Regions from separate parts of the Mesorhizobium sp. 01N446 genome, predicted to be linked through region 4. Evidence: predicted binding sites of a transcription regulator. Region 4 holds the regulator's gene; each other region holds the start of a gene.
The links. The regulator PhoB, encoded in region 4, activates phosphate uptake and scavenging genes when phosphate is short. The targets are predictions, from matches to a motif close to TGTCATNNANCTGTCAT.

Region 1: the regulator PhoB is predicted to act here: its motif matches at 2,009-2,025, upstream of AC1DPX_RS24210 (acid phosphatase).
Region 2: the regulator PhoB is predicted to act here: its motif matches at 2,187-2,203, upstream of olsB (l-ornithine N(alpha)-acyltransferase).
Region 3: the regulator PhoB is predicted to act here: its motif matches at 1,907-1,923, upstream of phnC (phosphonate ABC transporter ATP-binding protein).

Annotation. Positions count from the first base shown of each region.
Region 1 covers NZ_JBFTRA010000007.1:102,530-106,583, forward strand. The annotation lists gene AC1DPX_RS24200 (cytochrome b) at 1-1,057, shown strand, start outside; gene AC1DPX_RS24205 (cytochrome c1) at 1,085-1,942, shown strand; gene AC1DPX_RS24210 (acid phosphatase) at 2,070-2,765, shown strand; gene AC1DPX_RS24215 (alpha-hydroxy acid oxidase) at 2,939-4,054, shown strand, end outside.
Region 2 covers NZ_JBFTRA010000005.1:326,283-330,336, reverse strand. The annotation lists gene grpE (nucleotide exchange factor GrpE) at 1-418, shown strand, start outside; gene AC1DPX_RS20975 (trimeric intracellular cation channel family protein) at 531-1,163, shown strand; gene olsB (l-ornithine N(alpha)-acyltransferase) at 1,248-2,123, opposite strand; gene AC1DPX_RS20965 (ATP-binding protein) at 2,410-4,054, opposite strand, start outside.
Region 3 covers NZ_JBFTRA010000005.1:397,676-401,729, forward strand. The annotation lists gene phnL (phosphonate C-P lyase system protein PhnL) at 1-357, shown strand, start outside; gene AC1DPX_RS21290 (DapH/DapD/GlmU-related protein) at 354-971, shown strand; gene AC1DPX_RS21295 (DUF1868 domain-containing protein) at 1,058-1,768, shown strand; gene phnC (phosphonate ABC transporter ATP-binding protein) at 2,002-2,859, shown strand; gene phnD (phosphonate ABC transporter substrate-binding protein) at 2,952-3,860, shown strand; gene phnE (phosphonate ABC transporter, permease protein PhnE) at 3,918-4,054, shown strand, end outside.
Region 4 covers NZ_JBFTRA010000001.1:1,617,668-1,621,721, forward strand. The annotation lists gene pstB (phosphate ABC transporter ATP-binding protein PstB) at 1-424, shown strand, start outside; gene phoU (phosphate signaling complex protein PhoU) at 450-1,157, shown strand; gene phoB (phosphate regulon transcriptional regulator PhoB) at 1,177-1,866, shown strand; gene AC1DPX_RS07860 (ROK family protein) at 1,879-3,129, opposite strand; gene xylF (D-xylose ABC transporter substrate-binding protein) at 3,399-4,054, shown strand, end outside.

The sequences.
Region 1 (4,054 bases), on a different contig from region 4:
GATCATGCGTGACGTCAATTCCGGCTGGCTGTTGCGCTACATGCACGCCAACGGCGCCTCGTTCTTCTTCGTCGCCGTCTACATCCACATCTTCCGTGGCCTCTACTACGGCTCCTACAAGGCGCCGCGCGAGCTGCTGTGGATCCTCGGCTGCATCATCTACCTGCTGATGATGGCGACCGGCTTCATGGGCTATGTGCTGCCGTGGGGGCAGATGAGCTTCTGGGGCGCCACCGTCATCACCGGCTTCTTCAGCGCCATCCCGCTGGTCGGCGACTGGATCCAGCAACTGCTGCTCGGCGGCTTCGCCGTCGATAATCCGACGCTGAACCGCTTCTTCGCGCTGCACTACCTCTTGCCGTTCATGATTGCCGGCGTCGTCGTGCTCCACGTCTGGGCGCTGCATGTGGTGGGCCAGTCGAACCCTACCGGCATCGAGGTCAAGTCGAAGACCGACACCGTCGCCTTCACGCCCTACGCGACCATCAAGGACGCGTTCGGCATGATCGTGTTCCTGTTCTTCTTCGCCTATTTCGTCTTCTACCTGCCGAACTATCTCGGCCATCCGGACAATTACACGGTCGCCAACCCGCTGAAGACCCCGGCCCATATCGTTCCGGAATGGTATTTCCTGCCGTTCTACGCGATCCTGCGCGCCATCACCTTCAACATAGGGCCGATCAATTCCAAGCTCGGCGGCGTGCTGTGCATGTTCGGCGCCATCGTCATGCTGTTCCTGGTGCCGTGGCTCGACACGTCCAAGGTGCGCTCGGCGGTCTACCGGCCCTGGTACAAGCTGTTCTTCTGGCTGTTCGTGGCCGACGCCATCCTGCTCGGCTGGCTGGGCTCGCAGCCGGCGGAAGGCAGCTATGTGTTCATGGCGCAGATGGCGACGCTGTTCTACTTCGCCTTCTTCCTGATCGCGCTGCCGGTGCTTGGCCTGATCGAGACACCGCGCAGGCTACCGAACTCGATCACCGAAGCGGTGCTCGAAAAGAACAAGGGTGGCAGCGGGCATCCGGCGGGCGCCACGGCCGCGCCAGAGACCAAGGGCTGAGCGGTAGAGAATCTAAGGGGATTTGGCATGAAAAAGATTCTCACCTCGCTGGCGCTGGTCGGCCTCGTGGCCGCCGGCACCGCAGCGTTCGCGGCCGAAGAGGCGCACAACGCGGCGGCGCCCACGCATTTCCCGATCAACGAACCGAAGGAAATGAACTGGAGCTTCACCGGCCCGTTCGGCACTTATGACAAGGCGCAGCTGCAGCGTGGCCTGAAGGTCTACAAGGAAGTCTGCTCGGCCTGCCATTCGATGAACCTGGTGGCGTTCCGCACGCTGTCGGACCTCGGCTACAACGAAGCCCAGATCAAGACGCTGGCCGCCGAATACACTATCCATGACGGTCCCAACGACGCCGGCGACATGTTCGACCGTCCCGGCAAGCCGTCCGACCACTTCCCGGCGCCGTTCGCCAATGAGGAAGCCGCCGCTGCCTCCAATGGCGGCGCGGCCCCGCCCGACATGTCGCTTCTGGCCAAGGCGCGCGGCGTCGAGCGCGGCTTTCCGCAGTTCGTCTTCGATATCTTCACCCAGTATGACGCGGGCGGCCCCGATTACATCCATTCGCTGCTGACCGGCTACGACCAGACACCGCCGGCCGGAATGGTCATCCCGGAAGGCACGCACTACAACCCGTACTTCATGTCCGGCGTGTCGCTGAAGATGCCCAAGCCGCTCTCCGACGGCCAGGTGACCTATGATGACGGTTCGCCGCAGACCGTCGACCAGTATTCCCGCGACGTGGCTGCCTTCCTGACCTGGGCCGCCGAGCCGCACATGGAAGACCGCAAGAAGATGGGCTTCCGCGTGCTGGTGTTCCTGCTGCTCTTCGGGGCGCTGGTCTACCTCACCAAGCGCAAGGTGTGGGAAGGCGTCGCGCACTAAGCAGCGCGCCCAACCGACCACAAAAGGCGCCGAAAGGCGCCTTTTTGCATTTCAGGCGACAGGCTGTGTCACATAGCCGTCACCGCCAACAGCGATCCTGCGTCATTCCCACCAAAGGATCGCACCCATGAAGAAATACGCATCGCTGACTGCTGGTCTGCTGTTGCTGGTCATCGGCTCGGCCGCCCAGGCCGAAGACGCAAAGCCCTTCGTCACCAACAAGGACATCGACCTGACGATGATCCTGCCGCCGCCGCCGGCAAACGATTCGGCGCAGACCAAGGCCGAACTCGGCGCGGTGCTGACGCTGCAGGTGACGCGCACGCCGCAGATGATTGCCAGCGCCGTTGCCGACTCCGAAGAGAATGTCTGGCGCTTTGCAAACGTCATGGGGCCGAATTTCACCAAGGACAAGCTGCCGAAGTTCAGCGCCTTCTTCGACCGCGTGGTCGAGACCGAAGGCGCTGTCGTCGATCCGGCCAAGGATGTCTGGAAGCGCCCGCGTCCGCATCAGCTCAGCGACCTCGTCAAGCCGGTGGTCAAGCTGTCGAGCTCCGGCTCCTGGCCGTCCGGCCACGCCACGGTCGGCACCATGATGGGCATCATCCTGGCCGACATGGTTCCGGAGAAGCGCGCCGAGATCATGGCGCGTGCGGCCGAATACGCCCACAATCGTGAGGTTGGCGGCATCCACTATGCGTCCGATGTCGAGATGGGCAAGATTTCCGGCAGCGTCATTGCCGCTGTCCTGCTCAACCGGGACGACTTCAAGGCCGAATACGAAGTGGCCAGGGCCGAGCTTCGTTCCGATCTCGGCATGTAATCTTCGCCGGCAGCCGGCTTCGATGCGAGGGGCGCTCCAGGCGCCCCTTTTTCTTTTCACGGCCATGCCCGGCGGGGTTCAGCAATTAGTCCGTTGGCATGGCGGCATCGGATTGATATTCGACGCATCGAAGGGCGGCAAAGGCTGGCCCGCCATGGCCTGGGAAATCGATGATGCGGCTCAACGACTGTCATAACTTTTCCGATTTCCGCCGCATGGCGCGGCGAAGGCTGCCGGGGCCGATCTTCAACTACATCGATGGCGCGGCCGACGATGAGGTCACCTACCGCCGCAACACAGAAAGCTTCGAGACCTGCGATCTCGTTCCCAACGTGCTGCGCGGGGTAAGCGAGATCGACATGTCGGTGACGGTGATGGGGCAAAAGCTGGCCATGCCGTTCTACTGCTCGCCGACTGCCCTGCAGCGGCTTTTCCATCATCAGGGCGAGCGTGCCGTGGCCAAGGCCGCCGCCAAATACGGCACCATGTTCGGGGTCTCCTCGCTCGGCACCGTCAGCCTCGAGGAGGCGCGCGGGATCAGCGCCAGTCCGCAAGTCTACCAGTTCTATTTCCACCGGGATCGCGGCCTCAACCGGGCGATGATGCAGCGGGCGAAGCAAGTTGGCGTCGAGGTGATGATGCTGACCGTCGACAGCATCACCGGGGGAAACCGCGAGCGCGATAAGCGCACCGGCTTTGCCATTCCCTTCAAGCTCAACCTGGCGGGGATGGCGCAGTTCGCGCTCAAGCCGGCCTGGGCGATCAATTATTTCACGCATGAGGGGTTCAAGCTGCCGCAGCTCGACGAGCATGTCGACATGGGCGGCGGCACGATGTCGATCAGCCGCTATTTCACCGAAATGCTCGATCCGTCGATGACCTGGGACGATGTCGCCGAGATGGTCAGGCAGTGGTCGGGGCCGTTCTGCCTCAAAGGCGTCATGTCGGTCGAGGACGCCAAACGCGCCGTCGAGATCGGCTGCAGCGGCATCGTGCTTTCCAACCATGGCGGGCGTCAGCTGGACGGTTCGCGGGCGGCATTCGACCAGTTGGCCGAGATCGTCGATGCCGTCGGCGACCGCATCGACGTCATCATGGACGGCGGCGTCCAGCGTGGCACCCATGTGTTGAAGGCGCTGTCGCTCGGTGCCAAGGCGGTGGGCCTTGGCCGCTACTATCTGTTCCCGCTGGCGGCGGCCGGCCAGCCGGGTGTCGAACGGGCGCTTGAACAGATGCGGGTCGAGATCGAACGCGGCATGAAGCTGATGGGGTGCAGTTCGATCGGACAA
Region 2 (4,054 bases), on a different contig from region 4:
CTATGCGGTTGCAAATTTCGCTCGCGACATGTTGTCGGTGTCGGACAATCTGCGTCGGGCACTCGACGCCATTCCGGCGGAGGCCAAGGCGTCGGGCGATGCCGGCTTCAAGGCGCTGATCGAAGGCGTCGACCTGACGGAGCGCGCCATGCTGTCGGCGCTGGAACGGCACGGGGTCAAGAAGCTCGCGCCGGAAGGCGAGAAGTTCGATCCCAATTTCCACCAGGCGATGTTCGAAGTGCCCAATCCCGATGTCCCGGCCAACACCGTGGTCCAGGTCGTGCAGCCAGGCTATTCGATCGGCGAGCGCGTGCTGCGTCCGGCCATGGTCGGCGTCGCCAAGGGCGGCCCGAAGATTGCCGCTGAGGCGCCGGTCGAGCCAGGCCCGGTGAATGAGCAGGCGGAGAAGGATGCTTAATTAAGGGAGTGGGGCAGTAGGGCAGTAGGGCAGTAGGGAAACAGAGGAGCCGTACATTCATTCGGCTCTGTGTTATTCATTATTCCCTACTGCCCTACTCCCCTGGTCTTCCATGCATCCCATCGCCCTTCTCGACTATGCCGGCGTCGCCGTTTTTGCGGCGACCGGGGCGTTGGCTGCCTCGCGCAAGCAACTCGACATTATCGGGTTCCTGTTCCTGGCCAGCGTCACCGGCATTGGCGGCGGCACGTTTCGTGATCTCATTCTCAACGTGCCGGTCTTCTGGGTGGGAAACCGCGACTATGTGCTGATCTGTGCTGTCGTGGCGGTCCTGGTCTTCTTCACTGCGCATCGCGTCGAATCCCGCTACAAGCTGCTGCTTTGGCTCGACGCGATCGGACTTGCCGCCTTTTCGGTGATGGGCGCGGCTAAGGGCCTGGCAATCACCGGTTCGCCGGTCGTTTCGATCATCACCGGCATGCTGACCGCGACCTTCGGCGGCATATTGCGGGATCTGCTTGCAGGCGAGCCATCGGTGCTGCTGAGGCCGGAAATCTACGTCACGGCCGCCCTGGCCGGCGCGGCTATCTTCACATTGGGCGACGTCGCCGGATTGCCGCAGATTGTCTCGGGGTTGGCTGGCTTCGTCGTGGCGCTCGCCGTGCGCGGCGGTGCGCTGCGCTTCGGCTGGTCGTTTCCGTCGTACAAGAGCCGGCCTGGCCGGCGGCCTGAGGATATTCCGTGAAAGGGAGCGAATAGCGAATAAGGATGACAGACCGCAGGATTGCGGCGTAGCTCTCGCTATTCGCTATTCGCTATTCGCTATTCGCTATGCCGCAAAGCGCTGCGCTTCCCCGCCATAATAATTGACGTAGCGGGCGCCGATTTCCTTGACCGGCATGACGACGAACACATCGACCGTCGAGAATTCGCGGTCGATGACGCAGCCATCGCCTATGCGGGCGCCGACCCTCAGATAGCCCTTGACCAGAGGCGGCATCGCCGCGATCGCCGCCTTGGTGTTGACCGCCTCGATCGGCATCAGGTCCATGGAGCAATAGCGTCCGGACACCGCGCGCACATCCCAGGCCGAGTTGGTGCGGCAGTGATGGGCGAGATAGGTGAGCGCCTCTGCATGCGCCGCCGGGACGGTGCCGTGGAAGGAAGCACAGCCGGTCATCACGCCGATTTCGTAGTGATTGATGTAGGCCCAGATGCCTTGCCACAGCGCCTCGATGGTGCGCTTCGAGCGGTATTCCGGCAAAACGCAGGAACGGCCGAGTTCGAGGAAACGCTGGCCAGGATGGCGGGCGATGAGCTTGGTCAACTCGAATTCGCCTTCGGAATAGAAGCCCCCGGCGGCGGCCGCGATTTCTTGCCGCAGCAGCCGGTAAGTGCCGACGATGCGGCGGTGTTCGGGCCCGGAAATCGAATTGTCGAAGACGAGCAGATGATCGCAGAGCGGATCGAACCGGTCGGCGTCGCGGCGATCCTGCGCCTGGAACAGGTCCTTGCGGGCGCCAAGCTCGTCGTAAAATACGCGGTAGCGCACTTCCTGCGCGGCCGCGATCTCGGCCTCGTTGCGGGCGAGCCGCACTTCGAGATTGCCGATACGACCGAGCGCTGCGCCTTTTATGACGGAATCGACATTACGTCCGGCGAGCAAGGCGCTGCTGGCGTTCGGCCGAGTGTCACATTCCGGCATAACTGTATGCACGAGTGATTCTCCTTCGAGCCATCCCTCTTGGCACGGGGATACGGTGTAGGTGCAACAGGATTGTGACAGTACCGTGATAAGGCGTCGCGGGCAATACTTCGTCGGCTGGCGAAAACGGTCAACCGGCTACGTTAGGTGAGGAGGGGTACGGCGCGCCTCGTTTGCACGGATCAAGTCAACGTGCCTCAACCCCTTGTTTTCATGGCTGCCGCCCTCGGCGAACCGGGCGGCTTTGGGGCGACATACGTCAGCCGCGAGGTTGGAAAAAATCAGATCAAGCCGCAACCTGGCCCTCGACGGCGTTGACAAGTGCATCCGGGTCGAGCGGCTTGGTGACGAAGCCGCTGGCGCCGTGGGCAAGCACCGCGTGGCGGGTCTTTTCCTGGCTATCGGCCGACAGCACCATGATCGGCACGGGCGGCGCCGATGTCTCTTCCTCATGGCGGCGGATCGCGGCGATGGCGTCTAGCCCGTCCATGACAGGCATATGCAGGTCCATCAGCACCACGTCGAAGCGGTGCTTGTGCGCAGCACTGGTGACGGCCTCGACCGCGGCCTTGCCATTGCCGACGACCTTGACGCGGTGCCCCGCCTTCAACAGCGTGGCGCGGGCCAGCATGGCATTGATGTCGTTGTCTTCGGCGATCAGCACGGACAGGCCCTGCTGGCGGTCGCTTGAGGCGCGGCGCGTCGGCGCGCGGCGCTCTTCCGGCTGCGGCTGGGCAAGGGCCGGCGCGTGGCTGGTCAAAAGAACACGCAAAAGTGTTCCACCGCGCACCGGCCGGGCCAGGAAAGTCGCGTAGCCGCTGGCGCGGAACTCGCCAAGCATGCCGCGGTCGGTCGGCGCGATCAACGTGATGGCTTCGCAATCGGTGAAACCGCTCTGGCGCAATCGCTTGAGCACTCTCCCATCGCTCTCCTCCATGGCGGCGTCGACCAGAAGCACGTCGCAGCCCTCCGCCAGGGGCGCTGCCTGCGCCACGGTGGTGGCGATGCCTGCCGTGCCGCCATTGGCGCGGATGGTGCGGGCGATGGCGTCGGCCTCGACGGTGTTCCTGGACAGGATCACCGCGCGCCTGCCGGCAAGCACGTTCAGGCGGCCCTGCGGCGCTCCGGTGGCCTCCGTGGCCGGAATTTCGAAGACGAATTCCGACCCTTGGCCAAGCCGGCTGGAGACCGAAATCGTACCGCCCATGGCAGCCACCAGCCGCTTGGAGATGGCAAGCCCGAGCCCCGCCCCGCCATGTGCACGCGTCGAGGTGCCGTCGGCCTGTTCGAACTCCTCGAAGATGCGCTCCATGTCCTCTTCGCGCAGGCCGGGACCGGTGTCGGTGATGGTGAAGCAGATGCGGTCGCTGGTCTCGGTGCGGGCACGCGCGATGCTGACCAGCACGCCGCCGCCATCGGTGAATTTGATGGCGTTGCCGATCAGATTGAGCAGCACCTGCCTGACCCGGCCGGGGTCGGCTGTGATCAATTGCGGTACATCCGGCTCGACGTGGCAGCCGAGGCCAATATCCTTGGCGAAGGCGCGCGCGGCGAGCAATTCGATGATGTTGTCGGCGATCTCGCGCACCGACATGGGCTGCGGCTCCGGATCGAAGCGACCGGCCTCGATCTTGGAATAGTCAAGCAGGTCCTCGATCAGGGCGAGCAGGGCGCTGGCCGAGGTCGAAACGGCGCCGACATAGGTCTGCTGCTCCGGCGACAGGCTGGTATCGGCCAAGAGCCTCGCCATGCCCATGATGCCGTTCATCGGCGTGCGGATTTCATGGCTGACCGTGGCGAGGAAGCGCGATTTGGCCTGGCTTGCATATTCGGCGCGCTCGCGCGCGGTGATCAGCGAGGATTCGGCGCGCTTGCGGGCGGTGATGTCGCGGGCGATGGCGCGATGCGAAACCGCACCGCTGTCCTTTTCG
Region 3 (4,054 bases), on a different contig from region 4:
CTAGTCGAACGCGGCGAGGAGCGCGAGGTTGCACGCGGCAAGGCACGCGCCCTGCTGGCACAGTTGAACCTGCCGGAGAAACTCTGGGCGCTGCCGCCGGCGACTTTCTCCGGCGGCGAACAGCAGCGCGTCAACATCGCGCGCGGCTTCATCACCGAGCACCCCATCCTGCTGCTCGACGAACCGACCGCCTCGCTCGACGCCACCAACCGCGACGTGGTGATCGCACTCATCGCCGCCAAGAAGGCGGCAGGCGTTGCCCTGCTCGGCATCTTCCACGACCACGACGTGCGCGAGGCGGTGGCCGACCGCATCATCGACGTCACCGCTTTTGCTCCGGGAAAGCTCGCTGCATGACCAGGAAATTGTCGGAGACGCCGCTGATCCACCCGACGGCGGAGGTGCACAATTCGACGCTCGGCCGCTGGACCGAGATCGCCGACCGCAGCCGGGTTTCGGAATCTGAACTCGGCGACTATTCCTACATGATGCAGGATTGCTCGGTCTGGTGCGCGACGATTGGCAAGTTTGCCAACATCGCGGCAAGCGTGCGCCTCAACGCCACCAACCACCCGACCTGGCGGCCGACGCTGCACCACTTCACCTACCGCGCCTCGGACTATTGGGACGACGCCGAGCACGAGAGCGAATTCTTCGCCCAGCGCCGCGCCAAGCGGGTCACCATCGGCCACGACACCTGGCTCGGCCACGGCTCGACCGTCCTGCCCGGCGTCACCGTCGGCGATGGCGCGGCGGTCGGCGCCGGCGCCGTCGTCTCGAAGGATGTCGCGCCCTACACTATCGTTGCCGGCGTGCCGGCCAAACCGATCCGCGAACGCTTCGACCGCCGCACCGCCGAACGCTACCAGGCGCTTGCCTGGTGGGACTGGGACCACGCCAGACTGCGCGCCTCGCTCGATGATTTTCGCGAGCTGTCAGCCGAAGCCTTCCTGGAGAAATACGAGGGATAGGTCTTCACATCATCGTTATAAGAGAGCCTGTTCATATCCCTGACACAGGACTCGGACAGGACGCCATCTCCCCCAAGGAGATCGCCATGCTCGACACCATCAGACCCTCGCTCGCCGGATTCTTTGCCGGCTCCAATCCGATGCCCCCGTTGCATCTCGGCACGCGCTACGACACGGCGGGCAATTTCCTGACCGAACCGGGTAACACCGTCGTCAGCCATCTCGTCAGCGGATCGCCTTCCGAAGCGGTGGTTCTGGAGGTCCGCGAGCGCATGCTCGCCATGCCCGACGCCGACCGGCTCGCCTTCACGCCCGCCTCCAGCCTGCACATGACGCTGTTCCAGGGCATCATAGAATATCGCCGCCGCTTGCCCTTCTGGCCGCAGGACGTGCCGCTCGACACCAGCATCGACGCCATGACCCGCCTCTATCTGGAACGCTTGAAGGGGTTCAAAGGCTTCGGCCCGTTCAACATCAAGGTGGTCGAAATCGTGCCGACCGGTCTTACCGTTGCCGGTGCAACGGACGAGGACGTGCGCATCATGCGTCAATGGCGCGATGCGCTGGAGGTGCCGTTCGGCTACCGGCACCCCGACCACGACACCTACGTCTTCCACATCACCTTCGCCTACCAGATCCAGCGTCTTGCCGACGACCGTGCCGCAGCGTGGCAGGCGCTGTTCGGCGACTGCCTGGCGCTTTTCGCAAGACAGGCTCCGATAATCGAGATCAAGGCGCCCGCCTTCTGCGCCTTTCGCGACATGAAGCATTTCGAGGAATTGCTCGTGCTCGGCTGATCGCTGGCCAAGCGCCGGTGCATGTCGCCCGAAAGTGACCTCGGTTTTGGGAGAACGACGTGCACAAGAACAAAGACCTGAAGCGCGTCGCATGAATTCGTTTCAGCGCGACGCGCCTCAGTCACCGCGCCTGTGGAGCGTAACAAAACTGACATGCTGGCGACACGGCAGGTTCATGTGGCTGCGCTAGGCGAGTGCCTGACGATCAACAAGGTCGGGACTGGAACCTGCTCATGTCAGCAAGCTCTGCCACACTCGAAATCCGCGGCGTCAGCCGACGATTTGGCAAGAACACCGCCGTCAGCGACGTCAACATCTCGATCCCGCAGGGTCAGATGGTTGGCGTCATCGGCCGTTCGGGCGCTGGCAAATCGACCCTTCTTCGCATGATCAACCGTCTTGTCGACCCCAGCCAAGGGTCGATTTTTTTTGACGGCGCCGAGGTCTCCCAGCTGCGCGGCTCGCCGCTGCGGCGATGGCAGCGCGACTGCGCCATGATCTTCCAGCAGTTCAACCTGGTGCCGCGCCTCGACGTGCTGACCAACGTGCTGCTCGGCAAATTGAACCACCGTTCGACACTGTCCAACCTTCTCGGCATGTTCTCGCGCGCCGAATGCGCCGAGGCGGTCGCAGCGCTCGAGCGGCTCGACATAGCCCGCACGGCACTTCAGCCCGCCGGCACCCTTTCCGGCGGACAGCAGCAGCGCGTCGCCATCGCCCGCGCTTTGATGCAGCAGCCCAAGGTGATCCTCGCCGACGAGCCGATCGCCTCGCTCGACCCGCTCAACGCCAAGGTGGTGATGGATTCGCTGCAGGACATCAATCTGCGCGAGGGCATCACCGTCGTCACCAATCTGCATACGCTCGACACCGCGCGCGCCTATTGCAGCCGCATCATCGGCATGGCCGCCGGCAAGGTCGTCTTCGACGGCCCGCCCGAAGAGCTCAACCGTGAGGCGGTGCGCCTCGTCTACGGCGCCGACAGCAATGGCGCGGAGATATCGGAGGCCATTACCTCCACCAGCGTTGCCTTCAAGCAGAAGATCGCAGCATCCGCCGGACCGCTCGAACCCGCATTCCCGGGTTACTGAGAGCAGTTGGGATCGCCAGCCCGCGTCAAGGGCACCTGTCAAAATCAAGAACGCTGCCGGCGCGGGGCCGGAACTTACAGGAGAGACATCAAATGTTCAGGAAGATGGTTTTCAGCGCCGTTTCGGTGCTCGCCATGGCGACCAGCATGGCCCACGCCGCCGATCTGAAGGAATTCCGCGTCGGCATTCTGGGCGGTGAAAACGAGACCGACCGGCTGCGCAACTACCAGTGCCTTGCCGACCATCTGAAGACCGAATTCGGCTTCGAGAAGGTCTCGCTGTTCCCCGCGGCCGACTATGACGGCGTTATCCAGGGCCTGCTCGGCGGCACGCTCGACTTCGCCGAACTCGGCGCCTCCGGCTATGCCAGCGTCTATCTCAAGGATCCCAAGGCGGTGACCCCGATCCTCACCACCAAGCAGACCGACGGTTCCACCGGTTACTATTCGATCGGCCTGGCACTGAAGACCTCGGGCATCACCGACATCAAGTCGGCCAAGGGCAAGAAGCTCGGCTATGCCGATCCGGATTCGACCTCGGGCTACCTGATCCCGCTGACCCAGATTCCGAAGGAAACCGGCGCCTCGAACGAAACCTTCTTCGCCTCGACCCAGTTCAATGGCGGCCATGAGAACAACATCCTGGCCGTGCGCGACGGCAAGGTCGATGTCGCAGTCGACGATTCCTCCGGCATCGGCGACTTCAAGAACGGCTTCACCTCCGGCTCCTTCCACAAGGTCGTCGCCAAGGGCGCCGTCGACCCGAACGACTTCGTCGAAGTCTGGCGTTCGGGCCTGATCCCGAACGGCCCGCTGGTCGTGCGCACCGCGCTGGGCGACGAGATGACCGCCAAACTCGCCGCCTTCTTCACCGATCTGCCGAAGAAGGACAAGGCTTGCTTCGAGGGCGTCGAAGGTGGCGATTTCACCGGCTACGTTCCGGTGAAGCCGGACTTCTACAACGTCATCGTCGAAGCCCGTAAGGCAGCTATCGGCGGCTAACGGCGAAATCGGAAAGGGCGGTGTTCAAAAAACATCGCCCTTTTTGCATCTCCGATCATGACCCTTTCCGTGACAGCCCCCTCATTGACAGCCGCCTCCGGCGCCACCCACCCGATGGCCGATGCCTGGCGACGCCAGACGTCGCTGCGCCGGTTCTATACCGTGCTCGGCGCCGGCCTGCTGCTGGCCGCGAT
Region 4 (4,054 bases):
CTATGAGAAGATCAGCAAGGCCGAAATGGACGGCCGTGTCGAGCAGGCGCTGAAGCGCGCGGCGCTGTGGACCGAGGTCAAGGACAAGCTCAACGCCAGCGGCCTCAGCCTGTCGGGCGGCCAGCAGCAGCGGCTGTGCATCGCTCGCACCGTGGCGGTGAAGCCGGAAGTCATCCTGCTCGACGAGCCGGCCTCGGCGCTCGACCCGCTGTCGACCGCCAAGATCGAGGAACTGATCGACGAGCTGCAGGCCGACTACACGATCGTCATCGTCACCCACAACATGCAGCAGGCCGCGCGCGTGTCGAAGCAGACGGCCTTCATGTATCTGGGCGAACTGGTCGAATTCGACAAAACCGAGAAGATCTTCACGTCGCCTCGCGAGAAGCGCACGCAAGACTACATCACCGGCCGCTTCGGCTGATCGCACGCATACGAGGACCAGGATCATGGCCGAACACACAGTCGCAGCCTTCGACGAGGATCTCGGACAGATCAGCAGGCTGATCAGCGACATGGGCGACCTCGCCGGCTCGATGGTCGGCGGCGCCACCAAGGCGCTGCTGAATTCCGACAATGCGCTCGCCCAGCGCGTGGTCTCCGACGACGCCATCATGGATGCGCGCCAGCGCGAGCTCGACGACCGCGCCATCACGCTGATCGCCAAGCGCCAGCCTATGGCCGACGATCTGCGTCATGTCGTCGGCTCGATCCGCATGGCCGGTGATCTCGAACGCATCGGCGACCTTGCCAAGAACATTGCCAAGCGCGTCGGCACCGTCGGCCTCAGCTCCACGCCGCGCGACCTGTCGCATTCCATCGACGCCATGGCGCAGCTGGTGCTGATCCAGGTGCAGGGCGTGATCGAGGAATATGCGGCGCGCGATGCCGCCGCACTGGCGAAGCTGCGCGCCGACGACGAACGCATCGACGTCAAATACACCTCCGTCTTCCGCGAACTGCTGACCTACATGATGGAGGATCCGCGCAACATCACGGCCTGCACGCATCTGTTGTTCTGCGCCAAGAATCTCGAACGCATCGGCGACCATGTGACCAACATCGCCGAGAACGCGTACTATGTCCTGACCGGCACGCAACTGCCCGCCAACCGTCCAAAGCAGGACGAGACGGCGATGTCGGCGCCGGCGGCCTGAGCGCAGGGGTAACCAAGCGATGATCGCACCACGCATCATGGTGGTGGAGGACGAGGAGCCGCTCGGCGTGCTCCTCCGCTACAATCTGGAATCGGAGGGTTATCAGGTCGAGGTGGTGACACGCGGCGATGAAGCCGAAATCCGCCTGCAGGAGAACGTGCCCGACCTCCTGGTGCTCGACTGGATGGTGCCGGCGGTGTCCGGCATCGAACTCTGCCGGCGCCTGCGGATGCGGCCCGAGACCGAGCGGCTGCCGATCATCATGCTGACCGCACGGGGCGAAGAAAGCGACCGTGTGCGTGGGCTGTCCACCGGCGCCGACGACTATCTGGTCAAGCCGTTCTCGACGCCGGAATTCATGGCTCGCGTCAAGGCGCTGCTGCGCCGCGCCAAGCCGGAAGTGCTGTCCAGCGTGCTCAAGGTCGGCGACATCGTGCTCGACCGCGAATCGCACCGGGTCTATCGCAAGAAGAGCGAGATCCGGCTCGGACCGACCGAATTCCGCCTGCTCGAATTCATGATGCGCCACCCCGGCCGCGTGTTCTCGCGCAGCCAACTGCTCGACAATGTCTGGGGCGAGACGATCTACATCGACGAACGCACTGTCGACGTGCATGTCGGCCGGCTGCGCAAGGCGGTCAACAATGGCCGCATGCCGGATGTCATCCGCACCATTCGCGGCGCTGGCTACGCGATCAGGGAAGATTGAAAGCGACCTGATTCAGGCGACGTTTTTCTTGGCGGCAAGGCCCGCTTTCGTTTGCACGCCCGGCGCGAAAATCTCCTGGTCGACGAAGGTCAGCGCGCGCATGGCACAGCCTTCGCGGATCAGCGGCAGCTCGTTCGGCTCGGTGTCGAAGGAGATCGATTTCGAGTGCTGGCCGCCAGCGGTCTGGGCGATCGCCTCGCGCAGTGCCGGCTCGATCAGGTCGAAGGCGGCGGCGCTGACGCCGACCATGGCGACGGGCGCGGGATCGATCAGCGCGAACAGGCTGCCGAGGCCGTAGCCAAGTGCCTCGCCGGCCTTGCGGTAGGCTTCGCGCTCGGGCCCGTCCCGTTCGCGTGCCGTGGCGGCCAATGCCCGCATCTGCGCGTCGCTGACATCGGCCACCGGCTCGGTGTCCTCGCTGAGCTGCCTGGCGTTGCGCCAGATGGCATAGTTGCCGGCATAAGCCTCGACGCAGCCACGGCGGCCGCAGCGGCAGAGCGCGCCGCCCGGCCGATGGATCATGTGGCCGAATTCGCCGCCCGAGGAATGGGTGCCGGTGAAGAGCTCGCCCTTCAGCACCAGGCCCATGCCGATGCCGTGCGACAAAAGGATGGCAATGAAGTCGTCGCGGTAGCGCTCGGGATCGCGCCAGCGCAGCGCCACGGCCATCATGTTGCAGTCGTTTTCCATGGTGGCGGGGATGCCGAACTCGGCTTCGAGTATGTCGGCGAAGGCGATGTCGGTCTGCGGCGTGATCGGCGACCAGAGCATCGCCCGGGCTTCGGTGTCGGTGATGCCCTGGATCGCCAGCGCGATGCGGGCGACGCTGCGCACATCGATGTCGGGATCCTCGAGCCGCCGTCGCACGATTGCCGTGCATTCGCCGATCAGCGCTTCGCGCGACATGGTCAGCGTGTCCAGCCGGCGCTGTTCCTCCGATATCACCTGGCCGGCATAGTCGATGACGGCGACGGAGAGGAAATTCAGCGACAGCACCACGGTCATGACAGCCGCGGCCTCCGGGTTGAGGCCAAGGCCGACCTGCGGCCTGCCGCGTTTGAGCGCGCCGGCCTCGCTCGGCTTGCCCTCGGCCAGGATGCCTTCACCGATCAGGTCGGAGGAAATCGCCGATATGGTCGAATGGCTGAGGCCGGTGGTCGCCGCGATCTCGGTGCGCGAAGGCCGGCCGGCCCGGCGCACGGCCGCGATCACCATGGCGCGGTTGCGCCGGCGCAGATCGTCGTGACGGATTCCGACCGACATGTTTTTCCATATCCTCCCGGTCGCCGCGGCTCCTCCGGTCCCTCGAATGCCGCGCGACACGGTCAAATACTGGCAGAAGCGGCCCGTCCTGTCATTTATTTATTCCGAGGCTCGAAAAAAATTCGGAAGGGCATCAAAATCCATCAGAATCGTTGTTGACAGCGTTCCGGTGTTAGACCAGTGTTTTTTCGAGGCTCGAAAAAATAGAGCCTCTGTGCCGGCCTTAGGGCCAGTTTGGTCGCGCCATACGCGGCGCAGGGAGGAATATTATGAAGAGATTCACAACCGCCATCCTGGCGGGTGTCGCCATGTCGCTGACGCTTGCGTCGGTCGCGCAGGCGAAGGACAAGGTCATCGGCGTTTCGTGGTCCAACTTCCAGGAAGAGCGCTGGAAGACCGACGAGGCCGCCATGAAGAAGGCCATCGAGGCCGCCGGCGACAAGTACATTTCCGCTGACGCGCAGTCCAATCCCGGAAAGCAGCTCACCGATGTCGAAAGCCTGATCTCGCAGGGCGCCAATTCGCTGATCATCCTGGCGCAGGATGCCTCGGCCATCGGCCCGGCCGTGCAGAAGGCGCTGGACGAAGGCATTCCGGTCGTCGGCTATGACCGCCTGATCGAGAACAAGGACGTCTTCTACCTGACCTTCGACAACAAGGAAGTCGGTCGCATGCAGGCGAGCGCGGTGTTCAAGGCCAAGCCGGAAGGCAACTATGTCTTCATCAAGGGCTCGGGCGCCGATCCGAATGCCGACTTCCTGTTCGCGGGCTCGATGGAAGTGCTGAAGGCTGCCATCGACAGCGGCAAGATCAAGAATGTCGGCGAGGCCTATACCGACGGCTGGCTGCCCGCCAACGCCCAGAAGAACATGGAGCAGTTCCTGACCGCCAACGACAACAAGGTCGACGCGGTGGTCGCGGCCAA